2 linked regions of the Tomitella gaofuii genome follow. The protein of the gene in region 2 interacts with the protein of the main gene of each other region in a pairwise test. Links are inferred from orthologs where the notes say so. Each region holds a gene or a part of one and is shown on either strand. Other genes may lie near its edges.

Region 1 (8,404 bases), 1.6 Mb from region 2 along the record:
GCAGGCCTACGGGAAGCCCGTCGTCGGCGGAGACGCCGGAGGGCACCGAGATGGCGCAGTTGCCGGCGAGGTTCGTCGGCAGCGTGCACAGGTCGGACAGGTACATCGCCAGCGGGTCGTCGACCTTCTCGCCCAGCTTCCACGGGGTGACGGGGCTGGTCGGCGACACGAGGACGTCGACCGATTCGAAGGCCTTCGCGTAGTCGCGAGCGATGAGCGCGCGCACCTTGAGCGCCTGCCCGTAGTACTCGTCGTAATAGCCGGCCGACAACGCGTAGGTGCCGATCATGATGCGCCGCTTGACCTCCGGGCCGAAGCCGGCGGACCGTGACGCGGCCATGACCTGTTCGGCGCTGTGCGCGCCGTCGTCGGACACGCGCAGTCCGTACCGCATGGCGTCGAACCGCGCGAGGTTGGAGGACACTTCGGAGGGCATGACCAGGTAGTACGCGGCCAGCGCGTGCTCGAACGCCGGGCACGAGACCTCGACTACCTCGGCCCCGAGGGCCTTGAGCTGCTGGACGGCCGCGTCGAAGGAGCTCAGGACTCCTGGCTGGTAACTGTCCGAGTGCAATTCGCGCACCACGCCGACCTTCACGCCCGCCAGGTCGCCGTGCGCACCGGCGCGCGCGGCGTCGACCACCGCCGGGGCCGCCGGGTCGATGGAGGTGGAATCACGCGGATCGTGCCCGGCGATCACCTGGTGCAGCAGCGCCGCATCGAGCACCGTGCGGGCGCAGGGCCCCGCCTGGTCCAGCGACGAAGCCGCGGCGACGAGCCCGAAGCGCGACACGGTGCCGTAGGTGGGCTTGACGCCGACGGTGGCGGTGAGCGCCGCGGGCTGACGGATCGACCCGCCGGTGTCCGTTCCGATGGTGAGCGGGGCCTCGAACGCTGCGAGCGCGGCCGCCGAACCGCCGCCGGAGCCGCCGGGGATGCGGTCGGTCCCCCACGGATTGCGCGTGGGTCCGAATGCGCTGTTCTCAGTGGACGAGCCCATGGCGAACTCGTCCATGTTGGTCTTGCCGAGGATCGGGATCCCGGCCGCGCGCAGCTTGCCGACCACCGTCGACTCGTACGGCGACACCCAGCCCTCGAGGATCTTCGACGCGCACGTGGTGGGCATGTCGGTGGTGGTGAGGATGTCCTTGAGCCCCAACGGCACACCGGCGAGCGGCGATGCGGGTTCGGCGCCGCCCGCGAGGTCGGCGTCCACCTGCCCGGCGGCGGCGAGGGCCTGCTCCCCCGCCACGTGCAGGAACGCGCCGACGGTGCCGTCGACCGACTCGATCCGGTCGAGGTGGGCACGGGTGGCCTCCACCGACGAGACCTCGCGCGCGTGGATCTTCGAGGCCAGTTCGGAGGCGGCCAGGCGGGTCAGGTCGGTCACTGCTCTTCTCCCAGGATCTGCGGTGCGACGAAGCGCTCGTCCTCCACGGACGGCGCGCCGGAGAGCGCCTCCGCGGCGGTGAGGCCCGGCGCGATGACGTCGGCGCGGCCCACGTTGGTCACGCCGGTGAGCTCGGACAATGGGGGCACGTCGGCCGTGTCGGCCCCGGAGACCGTTTTGACGTGGCCGAGGATGGCGTCGAGCTGGCCGGCGAACTCGTCGAGCTCGCCCTCGGTCAGGTCGAGTCGCGACAGCATTGCGAGGTGTGCGACCTCGTCACGGGAGATCTCCGGCACCCGATGCCCCTTTCCGGCCGACGCGGCGGCCTGCCTACCGGCGGGTCGGCTGCCGCCGTACGGCCCGTCGCTGACGGACCCGGCATCGATCCCGCCCGACGCTGGTTTCGCTCAACTCTACGGCCCGGATCCGGGGCGACGCGCACGGCCTCGCCGTCGCTCCCGCACCGCGGCCGCGGTGCGACAATGGCCCCGTACCGCAAGTGAACTGCTGAGGAGCCGGCTTTGTCGTACCTGTTGCGCGTGGTGCTCCCCGACCGCCCGGGCACGCTGGGCCTGCTGGCCCTGGCGCTGGGCGAGGCCGGGGCGGACATCCAGTCCCTGGACGTCATCGAGCGCAGCGGCGGCTACGCGGTGGACGACATCGTCGTGAACCTTCCCACCGGGGCGCTGCCGGACGTGCTCATCACCGCCGCGGAAGCGCTGGACGACACCGTCGTCGACGCCATCCGCCCGTTCGTCGGCAACCTCGACACCCATCGCGAACTGGAGCTGATCGAGCTGGTGGCGGGTTCGCCGCGGCGCGGGCTGCAGCGGCTCGTCGACGCCGCGCCCCGCGCCCTCCAGGTGCACTGGGCGGCGGTGCTCGATCACGGCGCCGGCGCTGCGGGCGCCGCACCGCTGTACGCGAGCCCCGGCACCCCGGAGACCTGGCCCGACGGCCCTGTGTCGGAACAGGTGGGCACGGCCCAGGTGGTCCGCACCGACGCGGACTGGGTGCCGGAGGTCTGGCGGGCCGGTGAGATCGCGCTCGCGGCCGCGCCCATCGGCGACGGCGGGGCCGTGCTGCTGCTGGGCCGCAACGGCGGCCCGCAGTTCCGCCCTGCCGAAGTGGCGCGGCTCGGCTACATCACCGGCATCATCGCCACCGTCTTGCAATAATCGCCGCCTTCCGGCGGGCGCCCGCCCGGCGTCCGGCGCCGCCGGTCACTGCTCCTGCTCCGGCGGACGCACCGCGTCCGGGCCGTCCGCGAGCAGTCGACGGAATCCGTCCGCGTCGAGCACGGGGACCCCCAGCGACACCGCCTTGTCGTACTTGGACCCCGGGGCGTCGCCCACCACCACGAACGCCGTCTTCTTCGACACCGACGAGGCCGCGCGCCCGCCGCGGCTCACGATCGACTCCTTCGCGCTGTCGCGGGTGAAACCCTCGACCGTGCCCGTGACGACGATCGACAGGCCCTCCAGCGTCCGGGCGATCGACTCGTCGCGCTCGTCGGCCATGCGCACCCCCGCCGCGCGCCACTTGTCCAGCAGTTCGCGATGCCAGTCGACGCGGAACCACTCGATGATGGCGGCCGCGATGGTGGGCCCCACCCCTTCGGTGGCGGCCAGCCGCTCCTCGTCGGCCTGGTCGATGGCCTCGAGGCTGCCGAACTCGGCGGCCAGGGCGCGCGCCGCCGTGGGGCCGACATGCCGGATGGACAGGGCCACGAGCACCCGCCACAACGGCTGGTCGCGCGCGGACGCGAGGTGCTCGAGCAGCGTGGTCCCCGTCGCCGACACGGCGCCGCCCTTGTTCGTGTACACCGTCGTCCGGCGCAGGGCGTCGGTGTCGAGGGTGAACAGGTCGCCCTCGTCTGCGATCACGCCCGCGCGCAGAAGGTCGGCGGCCCCCTCCATGCCGAGCATCTCGATGTCGAACGCGCCGCGCCCGGCCAGGTGGAACAGCCGCTCGCGCAGCTGGGCCGGGCAGTGGCGGGTGTCAGGGCAGCGCAGGTCCACGTCGCCGTCCTTGCCGGCGGCGATCCGGCTGCCGCACTCGGGGCAGTGCGTGGACATGATGAACACGCGCTCGTCGCCGCGGCGCGCGTCCGCGACGGGCGCGAGCACCTCCGGGATGACGTCGCCGGCCTTGCGGATCACCACCGTGTCGCCCACCCGCACACCCTTGCGGTCCACCTCGGAGGCGTTGTGCAGCGTCGCCTGCGCCACGGTGGAGCCCGCCACCAGCACCGGCTTCATCAGAGCGAAGGGCGTCACACGGCCGGTGCGCCCCACCCCCACCCGCACGTCGAGCAGCAGCGTGTTGACCTCTTCCGGCGGGAACTTCAGCGCGATGGCCCAGCGGGGCGCCCGCGCCGTCTCGCCGAACTCGTCGTGCAGCGCCATGTCGTCGACCTTGACGACGAAGCCGTCGATCTCGTGCTCGATGTCGTGGCGGTGCTGCGCCCAGTAATCGGCCCGCTCGAGCACCTTGTCCGCGCCGCGCACGCGGACGGTGTGGTTCGACACCGGAAGGCCCCAGGCCGCCAGCGCCTCGTAGGCGTGGAACTGCGACACCGGCGCGAAGCCTTCGCGGCGGCCGATGCCATGGCAGATCATGCCGAGCCGGCGGCGTGCGGTCACCGCGGGATCCTTCTGCCGCAGGGAGCCGGCCGCGGAATTGCGCGGGTTGGCGAACGGGTCCTTGCCCTCGGCCACCAGCGCCGCGTTGAGCTCCTCGAAGTCTTCGAGGCGGAAGAACACCTCGCCGCGCACCTCGAGCACCGCCGGCACGGGGAACTCGTCGGTGCCGGTGAGCCGGGTGGGGATGTCCTCGATGGTGCGGGCGTTGAGGGTGACGTCCTCACCGACCCGGCCGTCGCCGCGGGTCCCCGCCCGGGTGAGCCGCCCCTGCTCGTAGACCAGGTCGATCGCGACGCCGTCGATCTTCACCTCGCACAGGTAGTCGACGGCCTTTCCGGCCTGGGCCTCCGTGCGGTGCATCCACGCGCCCAATTCCTCGGCGCTGAAGACGTTGTCCAGGCTCAGCATCCGCTCGAGATGCTCCACGGGCGCGAACTGCGTCGTGAATCCGGCGCCGCCGACCAGCTGCGTGGGCGAGTCCGGCACCCGCAGGTCCGTGTATTGCTCCTCCAGATCGTTCAGTTCGTGCAGAAGTGCGTCGAACGCGGCGTCGGAGACGGTCGGCGCGTCCTTGACGTAGTAGCGGAACTGGTGTTCACGCACTTCGTCGGCCAACTCCCGCCAGCGCGCCCGGGCCTCGCCGGGCGTGGGTCCCTGCCCGGCGGCAGCGCCCGCGGCCGGCGCCGGTGCGGTGTCGGATGCGGTCTCAGCGTGGCGATCGGTCACCGGTCCAGGTTAGCGCCGGGGCGCGCCGCGGCACCCGTGGCGGCCGCCGCCCCGCCGCCGGCGTCCGCGCCCGCGGCGAGCACCGCGTCGAGCAACCCCGGAAAACGCGCGTCGAGGTCGGCGCGGCGCAGCGTGAGCACGCGGTTGCGGCCCTGCGGTTCGTTGCGGATCACGCCGGACTCGCGCAGCACCTTGAGCATGTGCGACTTGGTCGACTTGGGCACCGGCCCGCCGTCCGCCGTGCAGCGGGCCGCGGTCAACGGCCCCTGCTGCAGTTGCAGGACTATCGAGAGCCGGTCCGGCGCGCTGAGCGCGAAGAGCACGTCGCCCAGGTCGATCGCGTCGCGCGCCGGGTGCTGGAGATCGGTTCCGCCCACCATGGTTCCATCATAGTTGAACCAACGGGTCCGGTCGGTTAGCCTGAAACAGTTCGGACTTCTTCGAACCGAAGATCTCCCGGCACCGACAGCCTTCTCCCCATCGACGGAGGCCCCGTGACTTCACTCACCACCCGGAGCGACTCGCCCGCCGGTGCGCCGCCCGCGGCGCCCACGGCACCGCCACGCAGGCGGGCCGGGCTGGCCCTCTCCGGCACCGCGCTCACCGTCCTGCTCATGGCCGCCTCCGCGCCGTCGCCGTTCTACCCGCGGATGCAGGAGCGCTTCGGGCTCTCCCCCGTCGGCATCACGCTCGTCTTCGCGGTGTACGCGGTGGCGCTGCTCGCGACGCTGCTCACCGTCGGCTCGCTGTCGGACCACATCGGGCGGCGCCCCGTGATCACGACGGGATTCCTGGTGCTCGCCGGCGGCATGGTGCTGCTGTGGACGGCGCAGTCGTCCGCCGGCCTGTTCGCGGGCCGGGCCGTGCAGGGTCTGGCCAGCGGATTTCTGTTGTCGGCGCTGTCCGCGTCGATCAGCGACTTCGCCCCTCCCGTGCGCCCGATGCGTGCCGCCCTGCTCAATGCGGCCGCGCCGATGGTGGGCCTGTCGCTCGGCGCACTGTCCGCGGGAGTCGCGCTCGCGGTCTCCACGCACGCCGAGGCGATCGTGTTCGGCACCCTGGCGACCGCGTACTGCCTCGTCGCCGGGGCAGTGTGGCTGGTCCCGGAGACCTCGGCGCGCGTCGCAGGGTGGCGGCGGTCGCTGGTCCCCCGGATGTCCGTGCCGCAAGGCGTTCGCCGCCTGTTCCTCATCAGCATCCCGATCATCGTGGCCGGCTGGGCGACCGGCGGGCTGTTCTTCTCGCTGGGCCCCGACATCGCCGCCGAGCAGCTCGGCATCCGCGGCCCGCTCGCGCAGTCGGCCGTCATCGCCGTGCTCCCCATCGCCGGCATGCTCGCCGTGTTCGCCATGCACGCCCGCCCGCCGCGCACCGCCATGGTGTTCGCGGCCTGCACCCTGGGCGCGGGCACCCTGGTGAGCCTCATCGCGCTGCAGACCGGGTGGCTTCCGCTCTACGTCGCCGCCGTCGCCGTCACCGGCACCGGTTTCGGCACCGGTTTCATGGGGGTCATCGGCTCGATCGCCCCCGTCGTGCCGCCGGAACGCCGGGGCGCGCTCTTCGCCGCCCTCTACACCACCGCGTACCTGTCGTTCGGTGTGCCGACGGTGATCGCGGGGGCGCTGGTGTCGGCGCTGTCACTGTCCACCGCCACCGTCATCTACGGCATCATCGTCATCGCGGCCGCCGCGATCGCCGGAGTGAGCCGGGCCTTCGTCGTCCGCGACTGATCCCGTCCGCCCCTCCGAAGGTCCCGGCCGCCCCCTACAGGGCGTCCGGGTCGCCGGCGAACTCCGCGGCGATGCGCCCCGCCAGCGACAGCGCCGTGCGTGCCCATTCCGGGTCGGAGCCCGCCAGCCCGCACTCTGGGGTCACCAGCACCTGTTCGGCCAGGACCCGCCGCGGGAACCCCAGCATGTCGGCCAGCCGCACCGCGGGCAGGGCCAGCGGATGCCAGTCCGGCGGCGGCCCGCCGGGGCGCCGGGCGGGCACCAGGCCCAGCGCCAGCGTCCGACCGGAGTCGAGCCACTCCCCCAGCGTGTCCAGCGCAGCGGGATGCTCCGCGAACCCCGCGTCCGTCATCGGCACCGCCGCCCCGGCGACGGGCAGACCCCGGAGCAGCCCCAGCGACTCCAGGGGCGCGCCGGGCGCACAGCAGTGCACCAGCACCGGCGCTCCGCCGGCCGCACCGATCACGCCGTCCAGCAGGCCGCTCGCCTCCTGCTCCGGCAGCACCCGCACCGGGTCGAACCGCGTGGGCCCCGGCACCGCGCCGGCGAGCGCGTCCGGCAGCCGCGGCTCGTCCAGCTGCAGCACCGGCTCCATGCCGAACCGCCGGCGCACGGTGCGCACGTGCGCGCGCAACCCCTCGGCCAGCGACGCGCTCAGATCGCGCACGGCGCCGCGGTCGGTGAGCACCCGCCGCCCGGAGCGCAGCTCCAGCTCGACTGCCGCGGTGACCGGGCCGCAGGCCTGCAGCTTGATCGGCGCCCCGCTGCCGCGCACCCCCGCACGCTCGCAGGCCTCCTCCGCCGCGTCCAGGTCGCGGGCCAGGTGCGCCCGCGCCGTCCGCAACACCGAACCCGGGCGGTCGGCGAGCCGATAGCCGGTGACGGAGCGGTCCACCGGCAGGTCCACCAGCAGGGCCGCCGTGCGGCCGACCATGTCCGCACCGATGCCCCGCCCCGGCAGTTCCACCAGATGCGGCAACTCCCCCAGCTCGCCCACCACGGTGCGGGCCGCCTCGCGTTCGTCGGTGCCGGGCCACGAACCGACCCCCGTCGCCGCCCCTCCCGGCACCGCCCCCGGCAGAGTCTCCGGAAGCGTCACCGCGGCTCCGCCGCGGACGCCGCAGCCGTCGCGGGGGCAGCGGCGCTGATGGTGCCGCTGCCCAGCACCACGTCGCCCGCCGGGTCCGGCCGGTAGAGAACCGCGGCCTGGCCGCGGGCGACTCCGGTGAGCGGTTCCGCCAGGTCGATGCGGATGGCATCGCCGACGGCCTCGGCCTCGGCGCGCGCCAGCCCGCCGTGCGCGCGCACCTGCACGACGCACGCGAACCGCCCCTCCGGCGCGTTGCCGGTCCACCGCGGAGCGCGGGCGCTGATCGACCACACGTCGAGCTGTTCGGCCCCGCCGACGGACACCGTGCCCGTGTCCGGGTCGATCCCGGTGACGTACCGCGGACGCCCGTCGGGCGCGGGCCGTTCCAGGCCGAGCCCCCTGCGCTGTCCCACCGTGAATCCGTGCACGCCGTCGTGGCGGCCGAGTTCGGCCCCCGATTCCGCGTCGACGAGCGCGCCCGGCCGCACGCCGATCCGGGCGCCGAGGAACGCGCGCGTGTCCCCGGTGGGGATGAAGCAGATGTCGTGGCTGTCGGGCTTGTCCGCCACCGCCAGGCCGCGGCGCGCCGCCTCCTCGCGGATCTGCGGCTTGGGCGTGTCCCCCACCGGGAACATCGCGCGGCCCAGCTGATCGCCGGTGAGCACGCCGAGCACGTAGGACTGGTCCTTGTCGGCGTCGACCGCCCGCCGCAGCACCCCGCCCTCGAGCCGCGCGTAGTGGCCGGTGGCCACCGCGTCGAAGCCCAGGGCGAAGGCACGCTCGGCCACCGCCGCGAACTTGATCTTCTCGTTGCAGCGCAGGC
Region 2 (8,308 bases):
ACCCCCATGCAGCGGAACATCGTCGCCTCCGAGGGCGCGGAGTACGACCCGCGGCGGTTCCTCGCCTCCGCCACCGTCGCGCGCGCCGTCGGCAATGCCGTGCGCACCCCCGCGGACGCGCACCCGACCGAGATCGTGCTGCGGCCCACCGGGCGCTGAACGCGGGACCGGCCGTTCGGCAGCCCCCTACCGGGCGGGCGCGATCCGCGCCTGCGCGGCGATCGCCGTACCCATCCACCGGTCCAGATAGCGCCGCAGCACCGCGCGCCCCCAGGCAGGGTCCGCGGGCGACAGGAAGAACGACTGCATGGTCCGCAGCACGAACTCGACGAGCTCGCGCAGCGCCGCCTCGTCGTAGCCGTGGGCCTCCCAGTCCACGTCGAAGCGCCGGATCATCGTCATGCCGAAGGCGATCGCCTCGGGTGCGGTGACCCCCTGCGCATGCTCGCCGGAAAGCATGAGCCCCAGGTGGGGGATCCGGTGGACCTCTTCGAGCGTGAAGAGCACCGCCTCCACCATCGCGCCGGCCGGGTCGGTGAGGCCACGGACGTGCGCGGCAAGGCGGTCGAGGAAGCCGTCGACAGAGGCGATCGCGGCCGCGCGCATGAGCGAATCGGCGCTGGGGAAGTACCGGTACACCGTCTGACGGATCACGCCCAGCCGTTCGGCCACGTCGGCGATGGTGATGCCGGCCCCGGTCTCGGTGATCAGTGCCACCGCAGCGGCGACGATCCTCTCGGCGGCCTCTTCATCGTTGGCGGGGGGTGCACCGCCCCAGCCTCGTCTGCGCGCCACCTGCCGTGTCCTCGTCTCGCAATGCCCCGTGCTCCGGGGCGCACCCGATTCCCATCACCCCGGACCGCCGCTGAGCGGCCCGGCCGACGCTACCATGCGCCCCGCCGCACGCCCCGCACGAAGACCGCCGGCACCTGCCGCGATGCATCCACCGTTGACCATACAGTAATCCGAATGTTTGTATGTTCGTATAACCCCTGCGCGCCGACGGGCGGCGCCGGACGGCGAGGAGTGTGCCGATGACCGATCTGCAGATGCGCAAGATGCGCTTCGCCTTCGACGAGTACGACGTCCCCTTCAACTGGAACCCCGACAACCCGTCGTTCTCCGCGATGGCCAATGCCGTGTCGTTCCTGGCCATCGGGTTCGAGAAGATGATCGTCAACATGATCCGCGAGATCATGCCCCGCATCACCGACCCCGCCATCGCGGAGGAGGCCACCGCGTTCGTCCGCCAGGAGGGACAGCACTCGGCCGCCCACCGCCAGCACGCCGCCGCGCTGGTGCGCCGGTACCCGTCGCTGCAGGAGACCCTCGACGGCGTCATCGGCGCCTTCGACAAGCTCGCGGTGGACACCTCCGCCGACTACCGCCTCGCCTACACCGCGGACCTGGAGGCCACCTTCACCCCGGTGTTCAAGTTGATGCTCGACAACGAGGCGAGCCTGTTCCGGCCCGGCGACGACCGCGTCGCGTCTCTGTTCATCTGGCACTTCGTCGAGGAGGTGGAGCACCGCAGCTCCGCGCTGATCATCTTCGACTCGGTGATCGGCAGCGACGCCTACCGCATGCGCATGGCGCCGTCGATCTTCAAGCACGTTCTCGACGTCATCCGCATCGCCTGCGAGGGCTTCAACAAGCATGTGCCGCTGGAGGATCGGCAGGTGGACGCGATGTGCATGTTCGCCAACCACCGCCGCCGTCAGCGCCTCGCCAAGCTCATCCCGGGCATGGAGTACGTCGACCACGGACCCATGCCGCGCGCGTTCACGGCGCTGCCGATGCGCGAACAGCTCGTCGCGCTCGTCGGCACCGTGCGCAGCCAGCTGCCCCGGCACAACCCCGAGCACGAGAACCTGCCCGCCCTGGCCGACGTGTGGTTCCGCCGTTACGACGACGGGTATCACGTCACCCGCTGGTACACGGCCGAAACCACTTCCACCGCTTCCTGACCCCGCTCACCACCCGTCCGTTACAGGGAGTTCCGCATGACCGACCACTGTTCGCCGGCCTTCGCCGAACTCGCGCACTCGATGGGCTTCTCGTGCGCCGAGACGGGCGGCGTCGTCTCGTTCCGCAGCCCCTTCGGCCTGGAGAACTGGACGCTGCCGGTGCTGGGCACGCTCATCATCGCCGGCTCGGTGCTGGCGCTGGTGTACGCGATCGTCCGGCTGCGCCGCCACGGCGACCCCACCAACCTGGTGCTGTGGATCGGCGCGCTGTTCTTCCTGTTCATCATCGAACCGCCCATCTACTTTCCGGCTGCCTTCGGCACCGAGGAGTACCTGGGAACGATGTTCGCCCACAACGTGTTCGCAGTCGACTTCCTGTGGGGCCGGCTGCCGCTGTACATCGTGGCGATCTATCCCCTCATGGCCACGGTGGCGTTCGAGCTGGTGCGGATGCTCGGGGTGTTCCGCCGCTACGGGACGTTCGTCGGCGCTGCCTGCGTGGGCTTCGTGCACCACGCGTTCTACGAGATCTTCGACCAGCTCGGGCCGCAGCTGCGCTGGTGGGAGTGGTCGGCGGACAACGAGATCGCCAAGCCGTTCCTCGACGCGGTGCCCGTGCCGTCCATCGTCGTGTTCGCGGCGCTCTGGCCCATGTCGCTGGCGCTGTGCGTGCAGTTCTTCGTGGGCCGGCACGTCGACGCCGGCAGGCGATTCGGCGTGCACGGTACTGACGCCGGCAGGCGATTCGGCGGATGGGGGTTGACAGGCCGCACGGTCGGTGTCGGCCTCCTCGCGTCGGTGGGCGTGCTCATTCTGCCGATGCCCGCGACGATCATGGGGATCGGCGGCAATGGCTGGCGGGCCGCCGGCTACGTGATCGAGCTCGCCGTCATCGCGGTGATCGCGGTCGTGGTGCTCACCCGGCAGTGGTTGCGGTTGCGCCCCGGCTCCGGCGCAGGCCTGCTCACGGGGGCGGACGCCGCACGGTACGACAACCCGTTCATCCGCTTGTACGCGATCGTCTACCTCGTGGTGTTCGCGGTGCTGTGGGCGTCGGCGCTGCCGGACTACGCCGACGCCGTCGATGGAGTCACCGCGAACGGCGACCCCATCGGCAACATCTGGTACACGCTCGCCTGTTTCGTGGTGGCGATCGCCGTCGTCGCCGCCGCCTGGTCGGTGCGGCAGGCGCGGCCGGTGCTCAGCGGCGACGGCCCTGCCGAGCACGCACTGACGCCGACGAGCTGACCGGCGGACGCCTACTACTTGGTGACCATGTCCTCCGGACCCCAGTACGCGCGCATGCTGGTGATCTTCGCGTCGTCGTCGAAGGTCATCACGTCGATCGGGGTGATCTCCACGGTCTGGTCGCCGGCCTCCGTGGTGATGCGGAAGTGGAAGGCCGCGCTGGCGCCGGCGATGCGGGCCGTGTAGATCTCGCCGGTCTGCTTCATGCCGGCGACGACGCTGTAGAACTCGCGGATCGACTCCTCGGTGTCCCGCACACCGCTGCCCACCGGATCCTCCACCGTGGCGCCCGGCGCGAAGAGGCCGACGATCTCGTCGACGGTGCCGGTGGTGACGGCCGTGATGTAGGCCTCGATGGTCTTGCGGACGGCCTCGGGTGCGGGTGCCATGGGTGCTCCTCGACGGTGACGGCGGAATGAGAACTCGTTCCACCGGAGCGTACGCGAGTGACGTCCGCGCCCCGCCAGCCTCGCTCCCGCCGTGCGGACGTCCGCAGACCAGCAGGCCCGTTATGCAACCGTGACGCTGTGTCCGTCCGGTCTACGTCATTTGGCGGATTCCTTCCGGATCGCACAGTTCTAGTCTTCCAAGGAACACCTATTCAACGACGTAAGGATCCGCCATGCGTTCACACCACCGCCTGCGCCGCGCCGCCCACCTGGCCGCCGCGGCAGCACTCGCCGTCGGGGTCGCCGCGGGCGGGGCCACCGCCGCGGGAGCAGACCCGCTGCCCACCGAGCCGACGCTCATCGCCACCGGCTGGGCCGACAGCACGGTCACCACGATGGGCCTCGACGGATCTGGTACCGCAATGCTCGACGCCACCGGAATCGACGGGCCGCAGGATGTGGCGGTCATCGGCGACACGGCCTACGTCGCTTCCTTCAGGAACGGCAACGTCGTCGCCGTGCCGCTGGACGGCGCGCCCGCCCATGTGGTGATCTCGGACCTGGCAGGCCCTGAGGGCATCGCGACCGCAGGCGGGCGCCTCTACGTGGCCGACACTGCTTCCGGGACGATCTTCTCGTCGCTGCCCGATGGAACCGACAGGGAAACCCTCGCTGCCGATACAGTCGCCCATACCGGCATCGCGGTGCACGACGGCCGGCTCTACGTGGCCAACATCAACGACGGTGAGATCATCTCCATGACCACCGCCGGCGACGATGTGACGACGGTCGCGAGCGGGCTCGACAGCCCGCGCGACATCGCCTTCGCGGGCGGGCGGCTCTTCGTCACCGACAACACCGAGGTGACCTCGATGAACCCCGACGGCACCGACCCACAGACGATCGCCACCGGTATCGACCGCGCGACCGGCATCGTCGCGGACGGTGACACCCTGTTCGTCACGGCGGATGCGGCCGATCAGATCGTCACTATGCACCTCGACGGCTCCGACCGGCGCGTGATTTCCACCGCCGTCGACCACCCCGTCGGCATCGCCGTGTACACCCCACCGAACCCGGCGTGCGGCGGCTCGCTCGCATCGCTGTGCAGCGTGTTCGGCAGCCTGGAGAGCGTCGGCTGAGCCGGGCCGACGACCCCGCGCGGGCCAACGTCTTCGACCAGTGAGCGTGTGCCGACGCCTTCCCACCCGAATGCGTCGGCACGCGCTCACCCGTCGCCGGGCCTGAGCCCCCCTACTTGACCACGTTGATCATCTTGCCGGGCACCACGATGACTTTCTTGGGGTGCGCGCCACCCAACAGCTCCACGATGCGCTCGTCAGCCAGCGCCGCCGCTTCGATGTCGGCCTTCGCCATGTCCGCGGGCACGGTGATGCGGCTGCGCACCTTGCCGTTGACCTGGATCGGGTACTCGACCGTGTCCTCCACCAGGTACTTCTCGTCGGCGGTGGGGAAGGGGCCGTGCGCCAGCGAATCCCCGTGGCCCAGCAGCGACCACATCTCCTCCGCCAGGTGCGGGGCCACCGGGCCGAGCATGAGCACCAATGGCTCCACGGCGGCCCGCGGCGCGCCCGCCGGGTAGGCCTTGGTCAGGTGGTTGGTGTATTCGATGAGTTTGGCCACCGCGGTATTGTCGTGCAGCGCCGCGTAGTCCTCACGCACGCCGGCGATCGCCTTGTGCAAGGCCCGCAGCGTCGCCTCGTCGGGCTCGTCGTCCGTCACCGTGACGGAACCGGACTCCTCGTCCACCACGAGGCGCCACGCGCGCTGCAGGAACCGCTGCGCGCCCACGACGTCCTTGGTGGCCCAGGCGCGCGACGCGTCGAGCGGCCCCATCGACATTTCGTACACCCGCAGGGTGTCGGCGCCGTACTGCTCGCAGATGTCGTCCGGCGCGACGGAATTCTTGAGGCTCTTCCCCATCTTGCCGTACTCACGGTGCACTTTCTGCTCCGTGCCGTCCGCATGCACCAGATAGAACCCGCCTTCGCGCTCGACCACGTCGTCGGCGGGCACGTAGATGCCGCGGTCGTCGGTGTAGGCGTAGGCCTGGATGTAGCCCTGGTTGAACAGGCGCCGGTACGGCTCCTTGGACGAGACGTGCCCCAGGTCGAAGAGCACCTTGTGCCAGAACCGCGCGTACAGCAGGTGCAGTACCGCGTGCTCGAGCCCGCCCACATACAGGTCCACCCCGCCCGGGTCGGCCGCGCCGTGCTCGGCGGGCCGGGGGCCCATCCAGTAGCGCTCGTTCTCCGGATCGCAGAACGCCTCGGTGTTCGTCGGGTCGATGTACCGCAGCTGGTACCAGGAGCTTCCGGCCCACTGCGGCATGACGTTGGTGTCGCGGCTGTAGTGCCGGAGCCCGTCGCCCAGGTCCAGCTCCACATTCACCCAGTCGACGGCCTTGGCCAGCGGCGGCGACGGCTCGGAGTCGCGGTCGTCCGGGTCGAAGCTCACCGGCCGGTAGTCCTCCACCTCCGGAAGCTCCACCGGCAGCATCGATTCCGGCAGGCCGTGCGCCTCGCCGGTATCGTCGTAGACCACCGGGAACGGCTCACCCCAGTAGCGTTGCCGTGCGAACAGCCAGTCCCGCAGCTTGTACTGGATCGTGCCGGTGCCCACGCCGTGGCCCTCGAGCCACTCGGTGACGGTGCGCTTCGCCTCGTCGACGGCCATGCCGTTGATGTCGAGACCCTCGACGTTGGCCGAGTTCACCGCGAAACCGTCACCCGCATAGGCGCTCTCGGTCACGTCGACAGCAGATTCGCCGGCGGCCGCATCGTCGTTGCCCTCGCCTGCACGCACCACCTCGACGATGGGCAGCCCGAAGGCCGTGGCGAACTCCCAGTCGCGCTGATCGTGCCCGGGCACCGCCATGATGGCGCCGGTGCCGTAGCCGGTGAGGACGTAGTCGGCGATGAACACCGGCACCTGCGCACCGTTGACCGGGTTCACCGCGTAGCTGCCGGTGAACACGCCCGTCTTGTCCTTGTTCTCCTGGCGTTCCAGGTCGGACTTCGACGCGATGGCGTCGCGGTACGCCTGCACCGCCTCGGCGGGGGAGGCGGCTCCTCCCGTCCACCGCGGGTCCACCGGCTCGCCGTTCGGCCCCTCCGGCCAGAACGCGGTGGTGAGCTGGTCCACCAGTTCGTGCTCGGGGGCGAGGACAACGTAGGTGGCGCCGAAGAGCGTGTCGGGGCGCGTAGTGAACACCTCGATGGGCAACTCGGCCACGGAGAACTTGACCGTGGCACCGTGCGAGCGGCCGATCCAGTTGCGCTGCATCGACTTGACCTGCTCGGACCAGTCGAGGAGCTCGAGGTCGTCGACGAGCCGGTCGGAATACGCGGTGATCCGCATCATCCATTGGCTCAGCTTCTTGCGGAAGACGGGGAAATTGCCGCGGTCGCTGCGCCCGTCCGCGGTGACCTCCTCATTGGCCAGCACCGTGCCCAGGCCCGGGCACCAGTTGACCAGCGAGTCGGAGCGGTAGACCAGCCGGTGCGCGTCGATGACCTCTGCGCGCTCTGCGGCCGTCAGCGCGGACCAGTCGCGGCCGTCGTCCAGGGTGCGCTCGCCGGAGGCGAACTCGGCCTCCAGCTCTGCGATCGGCCGCGCCTTCTGCTGCTCGGCGTCGAAGAAGGCGTTGTAGATCCGCAGGAAGATCCACTGCGTCCACTTGTAGAACTCGACGTCCGTCGTGGCGACGCGCCGGCGCTCGTCGTGGCCGAGGCCCAGGCGGCGAATCTGCCCCAGGTAACGCTGGATGTTCTGCTCGGTGGTGGTGCGCGGGTGCGTGCCCGTCTGCACCGCGTACTGCTCGGCGGGCAGCCCGAACGCGTCGAAACCCATCGTGTGCAGCACATTGCGGCCGGCCATGCGGTGGTAGCGCGCGTACACGTCGGTGGCGATGAAGCCCAGCGGATGGCCCACGTGCAGCCCGGCGCCCGACGGGTAGGGGAACATGTCGAGGACGAACAGCTTGTCGTCGGGCACCGCGCCGGCCAGGGGCCCGGTGGGGTTCGGCGCGTGGAAGGTGCCCGCCGACTCCCAGGACCGCTGCCAGCGCTGCTCGATCTCGCCGGCCTTGTGCGCCGTGTAGCGATGCGGCGGCGCGGCGTCGGGCGCCGACACGGCTCCGGCCGGGGTCGCGGTGCTGCGGGAGGCGGAATCGGTCACGGGCGTCACCATCTACTCGGGGTTGTCGACACGCTGCAGGCAGTCACTGCAGGCACGCTGCACACGTCAGGATAGAGGGTGGGCACCGGGCGGTTCGGCAGCGCCCGGCGCACCCCGCGCTCATCGTGCGGGCGGTCGGATATCATGAATCGCGTGGTGATCGCTGCAATCGTGTTCCTCGTCTTGGCCGTCGCGCTCGGCGCCGTCGCCGCCGCGGCCCTCTCCGGCAGCCTTCCGCGCAACCGGTGGTGGGGCCTGCGCACCGACGCGACCCTGCGGGACGACGCCACCTTCCGTACCGCCAACCGCGTCGCCGCACCCGCACAGTTGGGCGCCGCGGCGGTCCTCGTGCTCGGTGCGTGCGGTGGACTGCTGCTCGACGCCGCCGCCGCGCTGTTCGTCGTCATCGCCGCACCCGTGGTTGCGGTGGTGCTCACCGCGGTGGGGGCGGGCATCGCGCAGCGCGTCGCCGCAGCCATGCCGCCCGCCGACGCCGGCGCGTGC

What was found.
Region 1: the proteins of H4F70_RS20005 (region 2) and ligA interact in binary tests that used the Escherichia coli proteins (3 or more experiments, as listed by UniProt). The link is inferred for Tomitella gaofuii from one-to-one orthologs.

What each region holds. Positions count from the first base shown.
Region 1 is NZ_CP059900.1:2,747,377-2,755,780, forward strand. The notes cover bases 2,133-5,040. They hold ligA (NAD-dependent DNA ligase LigA), read right to left. Parts: upstream 4,651-5,040; coding sequence 2,614-4,650; downstream 2,133-2,613. Other genes in these bases: H4F70_RS12760 (ACT domain-containing protein), read left to right, coding at 2,133-2,568; H4F70_RS12770 (ArsR/SmtB family transcription factor), read right to left, coding at 4,758-5,040. Outside these bases: Asp-tRNA(Asn)/Glu-tRNA(Gln) amidotransferase subunit GatA, read right to left, coding at 1-1,390; Asp-tRNA(Asn)/Glu-tRNA(Gln) amidotransferase subunit GatC, read right to left, coding at 1,387-1,686; more of H4F70_RS12760, read left to right, coding at 1,912-2,132; more of H4F70_RS12770, read right to left, coding at 5,041-5,141; H4F70_RS12775 (MFS transporter), read left to right, coding at 5,256-6,491; H4F70_RS12780 (uroporphyrinogen decarboxylase/cobalamine-independent methonine synthase family protein), read right to left, coding at 6,526-7,590; tRNA 2-thiouridine(34) synthase MnmA, read right to left, coding at 7,587-8,404. UniProt on the Escherichia coli protein: DNA ligase that catalyzes the formation of phosphodiester linkages between 5'-phosphoryl and 3'-hydroxyl groups in double-stranded DNA using NAD as a coenzyme and as the energy source for the reaction.
Region 2 is NZ_CP059900.1:4,318,372-4,326,679, forward strand. Bases 4,659-8,190 are described here. They hold H4F70_RS20005 (leucine--tRNA ligase), read right to left. Parts: upstream 7,817-8,190; coding sequence 4,859-7,816; downstream 4,659-4,858. Other genes in these bases: H4F70_RS20000 (NHL repeat-containing protein), read left to right, coding at 4,659-4,746; H4F70_RS20010 (SdpI family protein), read left to right, coding at 7,958-8,190. In the rest of the region: H4F70_RS19975 (SDR family oxidoreductase), read left to right, coding at 1-159; H4F70_RS19980 (TetR/AcrR family transcriptional regulator), read right to left, coding at 187-795; H4F70_RS19985 (metal-dependent hydrolase), read left to right, coding at 1,035-1,967; H4F70_RS19990 (hypothetical protein), read left to right, coding at 2,004-3,215; H4F70_RS19995 (nuclear transport factor 2 family protein), read right to left, coding at 3,230-3,604; more of H4F70_RS20000, read left to right, coding at 3,838-4,658; more of H4F70_RS20010, read left to right, coding at 8,191-8,308.